One region of the Kineococcus rhizosphaerae genome, then DNA from elsewhere that is predicted to be linked to it. Evidence: riboswitches for the same ligand, from Rfam matches in the RefSeq annotation. Region 1 holds a riboswitch; the other holds the start of a gene.

Region 1 (4,399 bases):
GACCGGCGGCCAGGGCCCCGGCGAGCGCCAGCCGCCGCTGCTCGCCGCCGGAGAGCCGGAAGGGGTTGGCGTCGGCGCGGTCGGCCAGCCCGAGCAGCTCCAGCAGCGTCCGCGCGCGGGCGGGGTCGCGGCCCAGGACCCGGGCGGTGGCGGCGGCCTCGGCGGCGACGGTGGCGGCCAGGAACGTGTGCTCGGGGAACTGCGGCACCCAGCCGGTGCGCGCGGCCAGCTCGGTCGAGGTCCAGGTGTGCGGGGCCCGCCGGCCGCGGCGTCCCGCGAGCCCGGCGGCGGCGAGGAGGTCGCCGGTGGGCCGGGCCAGGCCCGCCAGGACCGCGAGCAGGCTCGACTTGCCGGCACCGCTGTCGCCCGTCAGGGCCGTGACGGCACCCGCGCGGACCGTGACGTCCACGTCGCGCAGGACCGTGGCCGCCGGCCGGGGCCGCAGCCCCCGGCGCGTGCGGACCAGTCCCAGCCCGCTGCCCCGCAACGCCGTCCCCTCGAGCGGCAGGGCGGGTTCGAGGAGGCCGACGGGGACGTCGAGGAGCTCGGGGGTGCCCGCCCCGGGGACCCACAGGCCCAGCCCGGGGGTCAGGACCCGTCCGGGCGGCCCGTCCGCGGCGACGCGGCCGTCGACGCCGAGCAGCACGACGCGGTCGACGTGCGGCGCCCACGCGGCGAGGTCGTGGTCGACGACGACGAGGCTGCGGCCCGCCGCGGCCTCCAGGACGGCCGCGCGCACGGCGTCGGCGGTGGCGGCGTCGAGCATGGCCGTCGGCTCGTCGAGCAGGAGGACGGCGGGGTCGGCCGCCAGGGTGCCCGCGAGCGCCAGCCGTTGCCGTTCCCCGCCGGACAGGGTCGCGACGAGCCGGTCGCGGCCGGCGGTGAAGCGGGCCGCGGCGTGGGCGCGCGCGACGCGCCGCCAGATCCCGGTGCGGTCCCGTCCCGCGTTCTCGGGCCCGAAGGCGGTGTCGCGCCCGGCGGTCTCGGCGACGACGGCGTCCAGCGGGTCCTGCACGAGCAGGCCGATCTCGCCGGGCACGGGCGCGCGCCCCGCCAGCCGCACGTCCCCGGTGGCCTCCACGTCGTCGTCGAGCAACCCCGCCAGGGCCCGCAGGACGGTCGACTTGCCCGCCCCGCTGGGCCCGGCGAGCAGCACCCGCTCGCCCGCGGCGACGTCGAGGTCGACGTCGCGCACGAGGGCGCGCCCCCCCGGGCCGGTGACCGTCAGACCTCGCAGCGCGAGGTCAGCCACGGTGCTCGCGGCCCGCGGCGAAGGCCGACAGGGCCCCGGTGCGGGCCAGCGCGCGCACCAGCGCCCACCCGCCGAGCCCGGCGACCACGGCGCCCGAGACCACGAAGCAGCCGACGTAGACCGCCTGGAAGGGCAGCGTCCACTCCCCCGCGTAGTAGGCGAACAGCTCGTAGACGCCCTCCAGGACGGCGGCCAGGACCCCGCCCAGGACCGCGACGCCCGGGCCGAACCGGCGCCAGGCGAACAGCGCGACCGCGATCTCCACACCCAGGCCCTGGATGGCGCCGGAGATCAGCACCGACGTGGCCCACTGGTTGCCCAGCAGCGCCTCGACGGACGCGGCCACGAGCTCGGCGAACAGCGCGGCCCCCGGCCGGCGCACCACGAGGGCGCCGACGACGGCCGGCAGCAGCCACACCCCGGCCAGGACGCTCTGCACGAACGGGACCGCGGTGAAGACGGGCGAGACGGCCGCGTACAGCACGTCCCAACCCCAGAAGACGACGCCGAAGGCGACGCCGAGGACGGCGGCGGTCACGAGGTCGACGGTGCGCCAGTGCCGGGTGCCCCGGGTGCGGCTGACGGTGGTGCTCATGGTTCCTCCTGGTCCCAGGAGGGGGACGCACGGCCACCGTGGCCCCGCGTCGAGGACGTCCCGACTCCCTACGCCGGTCTGAACCGGATCAGGTTCGAGGGTCTGCGGAAACCCGCACTCTCAGCGCCCCACGGCGCTCCCCTGTCGTGTGGCCCCGACCCTACCCCTGTCCTGCTCCCACCCCTGCGCGATCGGAGGGGGACGTGGGGGTGCGCGAGGATGGGGGCGTGCTGCGGATGATGCGAGGACCCGACGGCGGACCGTCCCGGGCGGTGAGGCTGATGACGCTGATCGTCGTGATCGCCGTCCTCGCGGGCAGCGCGGCCGCGCTCACCCCGGTCCTGGGCTGGCTCCTGGACCTGCTGTAGGGCAGGGTCGGCGCATGAGCTCGATCGTCTGGAAGTTGGTCGGCCCGGGCGCCGGCATCCTCGCGACCGCGGTCGCGAGCCGTCTCACGAAGAAGATCTGGGTCACCGCGACCGGGTCCCCGCCCCCGGACAACCCGGAGGACCCGGACGTGGCGTGGAAGGAAGCCGTCGTGTGGGCGCTCGCGTCCGGGGCGATCATCGGTCTGACCCGTCTCGTCGTCGAGCGCCAGGCCGCGGTCTGGTACCGCAAGAGCTTCGGGGAGCTGCCGCCCGGCCTCGGCCCGGGCGACGACGGGGCGGTCGAGGCGAACTCCTGATCCCCCCGCGGCCGCTCACCCCGCCGGGGTGGGCGGTCGTCCCGGGACCTTCACCAACCCCCCTCCCCGGGGAGCTGATCTCCGGGTGCGGGTCGACTGCGGCGGTGCTGCAGTGGAGGTCCGCACCGGGAACCACCCGGGGCAGGGGAAGGAGCAGGACGATGAGCGCCGCTGACAAGATCAAGAACGCCGCCGAGGACCTCGCCGGGAAGGCGAAGGAAGCCGTCGGAGGCGCCAAGGGCGACGAGGAACTGCGCCGCGAGGGTCAGAAGGACCAGGCCGCCGCCGACCTCAAGCAGCGCGGCGAGCACGTCAAGGACGCGTTCAAGGGCTGAACGCCGGCGTCAGCCGAACCGCTCCACCAGCCGGTCCTGCCAGGCGTCGACCTCCGGGTCGACGACCTGCAGGGCCGGGTTCGCGTCGTGGTGGGCGACGATCTCCCGGGCACCCTGCGCGAAGCTCGTCGTGGCCGCGAACCCCGGCACGAGGCGCTTGAGCTTGGTGTTGTCGAAGACCACCGAGTGCGCCTTGTCCCCCAGCAGCCCCGGCCCCCGGTCCGGTGCCTCCCGGGCGACGACCTCGCTCGGGACGTGCACGATGCGCGGGTCGTCCACCCCGGCCGCGCTGGCCAGCCGCCGCGCGATGCCGTCCCAGGTGAGGACCTCGTCGCTCGTCAGGTGCACGACGTCACCCGTCACGGCGGGTTCCCCGAGCAGCGGGACGAAACCCTGCGCGAAGTCCGCGTGGTGGGTGAGCACCCACGTCGAGGTGCCGTCGCCGTGCACCACGACGGGTTTGCCGCGCCGCATCCGGTCGATCGCCGTCCAGCCGTCGTCCAGCGGGACGCTCGTGCGGTCGTAGGTGTGGCTGGGCCGCACCACGAACGCCGGGAACCCGTTCTCGCGCCACTCGCGCGTGAGCAGTTCCTCGCAGGCGATCTTGTCGCGGGAGTACGACCAGAACGGGTTGCGCAGGGGCGTCGACTCCGTGATCGGCAGGTGGCCCACGGGCTTGGCGTAGGCGCTCGCGCTGGAGACGAAGACGTACTGGCCGACCGCGCCGCGGAACTGCTCGACGTCCGCGGCGACGTGCTCGGGGGTGAAGGCCACGAAGTCGACGACGACGTCGAACTCGCTGTCCCCCAGCGCCTCCCGCACGGCGGAGGGGTCGCGGACGTCGGCGGTCAGGACCTTCGCGCCGGCGGGCAGCGGACGCTTGCCGGTCCCCCGGTTGAGCACGGTCAGGTCGATCCCGCGGCGGACCGCCAGGTCGGCGCAGGCCGAGCTGATGATCCCGGTACCGCCGATGAACAGGACGCGCAACGCCACTGGTGCTCCTCCGAGTAGGACCTCGTCGTCTCGCCGCGACCCTAGACCGCCCGACGCGCGCCCGCCCGGCCGGCACCCCACAGTGGGCGGGTGAGCGAACAGAGCAGCGACCAGAGCACCGACCAGGTGGACGTGTACGACAACGCCGAGGTCCGCGCCGTGCAGGACGGCGGCAGCCGGGAGAACGCCCGCGCCTCCGACTCCGGCCCCGTGCCCAGCCCCGCCCGCGACCCGCAGGACCCGCTGGGCCTGCAGGACGACGTGGCCGACGGGACGGGTCAGGGCGACCCCACGGCGGGGGTGCGGATCTCCCCCGAGGACGCCGCGCAGGCCGTCCCGGCCGACGACGGGCCCGAGGGCACCCGCTGAGACGACCCCGACGGTGGAGGCCCCGGTCCGCTCGGACCGGGGCCTCGCTGCCGCGAGGGGCGGGCGGGGATCGGGTCGTTGACGCCTTGCGCCAAACCTATTGGCGCGAGGCGTCCACGACCCACTCCCCCCGGGTGCCCTGACCCACCCCGGGGGGGCGTCAGGCGGGC
Region 2 (4,399 bases), on a different contig from region 1:
CACGACGCGCTCGATCGTCGAGGCGGCCCGCGACCGCGACGTCCCGCTGCTGCCGGGGGTGGCCACGGTCTCGGAGGCGCTGGCGGCGCTGGAGCTGGGCCTGCACGAGCTGAAGTTCTTCCCCGCCGAGCAGGCCGGCGGCGCCGCGTTCCTCGGGGCGCTGCGCTCGCCGTTGCCGCAGCTGCGGTTCTGCCCGACGGGGGGAGTGACGCCGGCCAACGCCCCGCAGTACCTGGCCCTGCCGAACGTGGGCTGCGTCGGCGGCAGCTGGATCACCGCGCCCGACGTCCTGGCCGACCACGACTTCGGCCGGGTCGAGGAACTGGCCCGCGCGGCGGTCGCGCTGCGCTGAGCGTGGCAGGATCGGTGCCGTGACCTACACCGCAGACGCTGGACGGTACGAGTCCATGCCCTTCCGCCGTTGCGGCCGCAGCGGCGTCGAACTGCCCGCGCTCTCGCTGGGTTTCTGGCACAACTTCGGCGACGACAAGCCGTTCCAGACCCAGCGCGACACCGCCCGCCGCGCGTTCGACCTGGGGATCACCCACTTCGACCTCGCCAACAACTACGGCCCGCCCTACGGCAGCGCCGAGACGAACTTCGGCCGGCTGTTCCGCGAGGACTTCAAGCCCTACCGCGACGAGCTCGTCATCTCCTCCAAGGCCGGCTGGGACATGTGGCCCGGGCCGTACGGGGACCGCGGTTCGCGCAAGTACCTCACCGCCTCCCTCGACCAGTCCCTGCAGCGCATGGGGTTGGAGTACGTCGACATCTTCTACCACCACCGCCCGGACCCGGACACCCCGCTCGAGGAGACGATGGGCGCACTGGACGCCATCGTCCGCTCGGGCAAGGCGCTGTACGTCGGGATCTCCTCCTACGGCCCCGAACGCACGCTGCAGGCCTCCCGGATCCTGCGCGACCTGGGCACGCCGCTGCTGATCCACCAGCCCTCGTACTCGATGTTCAACCGCTGGATCGAGTCGGGGTTGCTGGACGTCCTGGAGGCCGAGGGGGTGGGCTGCATCCCGTTCACGGCGCTCGCGCAGGGGCTGCTGACCGACCGCTACCTGAACGGCATCCCGCAGGACTCCCGTGCGGCGCAGGGCAAGTCGCTCGACCCGTCGATCCTGAACGAGGAGACCCTGCGCCGCATCCGCGGTCTGCAGGAGATCGCCTCGGGCCGCGGTCAGACGCTCGCGCAGCTCGCGCTGGCCTGGACGCTGCGGGACCGGCGCGTGACCACCACGCTCATCGGGGCGAGTTCGGTGCGCCAGGTCGAGGACAACGTCGCGGCCGTGGCGAACCTGGAGTTCACGGCGGAGGAACTGACCGCCATCGAGGAGTTCGCGGTGGACTCCGGCGTCGACCTGTGGGCCGGGGTCCGCACCGGCGGCGAGAACTGACCTGACCTGCGCTGGTCCCCGGGATCCCGGGGATCAGCGCAGTTCGGCCGTCGACTCCCGGCGCCCGGCGCGGACCGGGACGAGCACGACGACGAGCGCGAAGACGGCCAGGACGCCGTGCAGGGTCGTGACCGGCCAGGCGAGGTTGAGCGCGGTGTCGCCCGACCCCCGGCTCGCCAGCCCCCAGGCGAAGAGCGCGCCGAGCACGACGAACAGCAGGACGCCGTACCCGCGCGCCCGCCGGGCCCCCGTGCGGGCCAGCACCCCCAGCACGCCCAGCACGACGTGGACGGCGCTGGAGGCGGGGTTCACCGAGAAGCCGATGACCTGCTGCTCCTGCGTGCCGCCGGTCCAGTCGGAGAACCCGGACACCGCGAACCCCGCGATCCCCAGGAGCAGCAGCACCAGGCCGAGCAGCAGCGACAGGTGCTGCCCCGCCGTGGTGCGCGGGTGGACCGGCTCGACCGATCCCGCGAAGTTCTGGCTCATGGTGGGCCGCTACCCGCTGGGCGCCGGCGCAAACGGTGTCGGGGACGGGTGCGGCGCGGGTGTACTGTCGGCCGCGACACGGGGTGCTGCGTGCGGATCGCGCAGCTGAGATCAGACCCGGAGAACCTGATTCAGGTAATGCTGACGAAGGGATGTCACGGCATGGCAGCCGTCACTGCAGTCGACGTCGCGCGGGCGCGGTCCGCGGTCGCCGAACAGGCACCGCTCGTGCAGTGCCTCACCAACTCCGTCGTCCAGACCATCACCGCGAACGCCCTGCTCGCCGCGGGAGCCGCCCCGGCGATGGTCGACAACGTCCACGAGGCCGCGGCGTTCGCCGCGATCGCCTCCGGGGTCCTGGTGAACGTGGGAACCCTCGACGACGCCAAGGCGCAGGCCATGGCGGCCGCGGCCGCCTCGGCGCGCGAGCACGGGACCGCCTGGGTCCTGGACCCCGTCGCGGTCGGCGGCCTGGAGTTCCGCACCCGCGTCGCCCGCGAACTGCTCGAGCACGCCCCGACCGTGGTGCGCGGCAACGCCTCCGAGGTCCTCGGGCTCGCCGGGGCAGGATCCGGCGGGCGCGGGGTCGACACCACCGACGGGGTGGACGACGCGCTCGAGGCGGCCCGGGAACTGTCCGCGCGCACCGGCGGCGTCGTCGCGGTCTCCGGCGTCGTCGACGTCCTGGTCCACGCCGGGCGGACGGTCCGGGTCCCCGGCGGCCACGTGCTGCTGACCCGCACGACCGGCGCGGGGTGCTCCCTCGGCGCGCTCGTCGCGGCCTACGCGGGGGCCGAACCCGACCCGCTGGTCGCCGCGACCGCGGCCCACCTGCACGTCGCGCTCGCCGCCGAGCGCGCCGCGGCCCGGACCGACGGGCCGGGGTCGTTCGCCATCGCCTGGATCGACGAGCTGTCCGCCGTCGACGCCGGGGCGCTGGGCGAGGCCGCTGGGCGGCTCGCGTGAGCTTCGCGCCCTCGCTGTACCTCGTCACCGACACCGCCCAGTGCGGCGACCGGGGGGTCCCGGCCGTCGTGCGGGCCGCGGTGGCCGGTGGTGTCGACGCCGTGCAGGTCCGCGCCAAGCACGGCTCGGACCGCGACCGCCTCGCCCTCGTCGTCGCCGTGCGGGACGTGCTGGCCGGCACCGGGGTCCCGCTGCTCGTGAACGACGCCGTCGACGTCGCGCTGATCGCGGGGGTCGACGGCGTGCACCTCGGGCAGTCCGACCTGCCGGCCGAGGACGTGCGCCGGATCGCCCCCGACCTGCTGATCGGGCTGTCCGTCTCCGGCGTCGAGCAGGCCCGCCGGGTCGACCCCGCCGTCGTCGACCACCTCGGCGTCGGGCCCGTGCGGGACACCGCGACGAAACCCGACGCGGCCGCCGCGCTCGGCGCCGACGGGGTCCGCGCGGTCGTGGCGGCCTCGCCCGTGCCCTGTGTGGCGATCGGGGGGATCCACCCCGACAACCTCGACTCCCTGCGCGACACCGGGATCACGGGGTTCTGCGTCGTGTCGGAGATCTGCGGCGCGGCCGACCCGGAACGGGCCGCTCGTGAGCTCCTCGCGTCGTGGCGACGCGCGTGAGCGACGAACGGCGCGACGGCGTCCGGACCGAGCGAACGCGCCGACGGAGTCGTTGCGCGGTCGCGAGGGAGGGCGCCGTCACCGGCGCCGTGACGGAGCGGACCGGAGGCACAGCGTGAGCGACAGCCGCGTCGCCCTCACGATCGCGGGCAGCGACTCCGGCGGGGGAGCGGGGATCCAGGCCGACCTGAAGACGTTCGCCGCGCACGGGGTGTTCGGGACGAGCGTCCTGACGGCGCTGACCGCGCAGAACACCCGCGGCGTGCGCGGCGTCCACGTCGTGCCGGCGGGTTTCGTCGGCGAGCAGCTCGACGCCGTCCTCGACGACATCGCGGTGCACGCCACGAAGATCGGGATGCTCGCCGACGCGGACGTCGTCGCGGTCGTGACCGCCGCCGTGCGCGGGCGCGACCTGGGGCCGGTCGTCCTGGACCCGGTGATGGTCGCCACCAGCGGGGACCGGCTGCTCGACCCGGCCGCCGTGCACGCCCTGCGCACCGACCTGCTCCCGCTGGCCGACCTCGTGACGCCCAACGTCCCCGAGGCCGCCGTCCTGCTGGACACCGACCCCGCGACCGACCTCGACGGCTGCGTGGCCCAGGCGCGGGAACTGCTGCGCCGCAGCGGGACCGCCGTCCTGCTCAAGGGCGGTCACCTCAGTGCCCACTCCGCGGGCGCCGAGAGCGTCGACGTGCTCGCGACGGCGACGGGCGAGGTGCTCGTGCGCCGGCCGAGGGTCGCCACGACCGCGACCCACGGGACGGGCTGCACGCTGTCGTCCGCGCTCGCGGCGCAGGCCGCGCTGCACCCCGGCTCCGGGTGGCAGACGCTCGTCGACCTCGCCCGCGACTACCTCCAGGCCGCCCTCCTCGCCGGTGCGCGGCTGCGCGTCGGCTCCGGCCACGGCCCCCTCGACCA

Evidence for each region. Region 1 has a riboswitch for thiamine pyrophosphate ahead of CLV37_RS08775 (ECF transporter S component). Riboswitches for the same ligand answer to the same signal wherever they lie in the genome.
Region 2: it holds a riboswitch for thiamine pyrophosphate, as region 1 does, so the genes downstream of both, thiM (hydroxyethylthiazole kinase) here and CLV37_RS08775 (ECF transporter S component) in region 1, are expected to answer to the same signal.

The regions. Positions count from the first base shown of each region.
Region 1 is NZ_PVZF01000003.1:345,531-349,929, forward strand. Features, by position in the region: gene CLV37_RS08770 (ATP-binding cassette domain-containing protein) at 1-1,252, opposite strand, end outside; gene CLV37_RS08775 (ECF transporter S component) at 1,245-1,847, opposite strand; TPP riboswitch at 1,896-2,000, opposite strand; gene CLV37_RS08780 (DUF4235 domain-containing protein) at 2,230-2,532, shown strand; gene CLV37_RS08785 (CsbD family protein) at 2,694-2,867, shown strand; gene CLV37_RS08790 (NAD-dependent epimerase/dehydratase family protein) at 2,877-3,860, opposite strand; gene CLV37_RS08795 (hypothetical protein) at 3,951-4,229, shown strand; gene CLV37_RS08800 (SDR family oxidoreductase) at 4,390-4,399, opposite strand, start outside.
Region 2 is NZ_PVZF01000014.1:113,035-117,433, reverse strand. Features, by position in the region: gene eda (bifunctional 4-hydroxy-2-oxoglutarate aldolase/2-dehydro-3-deoxy-phosphogluconate aldolase) at 1-352, shown strand, start outside; gene mgrA (L-glyceraldehyde 3-phosphate reductase) at 372-1,406, shown strand; gene CLV37_RS22730 (DUF4383 domain-containing protein) at 1,440-1,895, opposite strand; TPP riboswitch at 1,965-2,065, shown strand; gene thiM (hydroxyethylthiazole kinase) at 2,058-2,861, shown strand; gene thiE (thiamine phosphate synthase) at 2,858-3,481, shown strand; gene thiD (bifunctional hydroxymethylpyrimidine kinase/phosphomethylpyrimidine kinase) at 3,597-4,399, shown strand, end outside.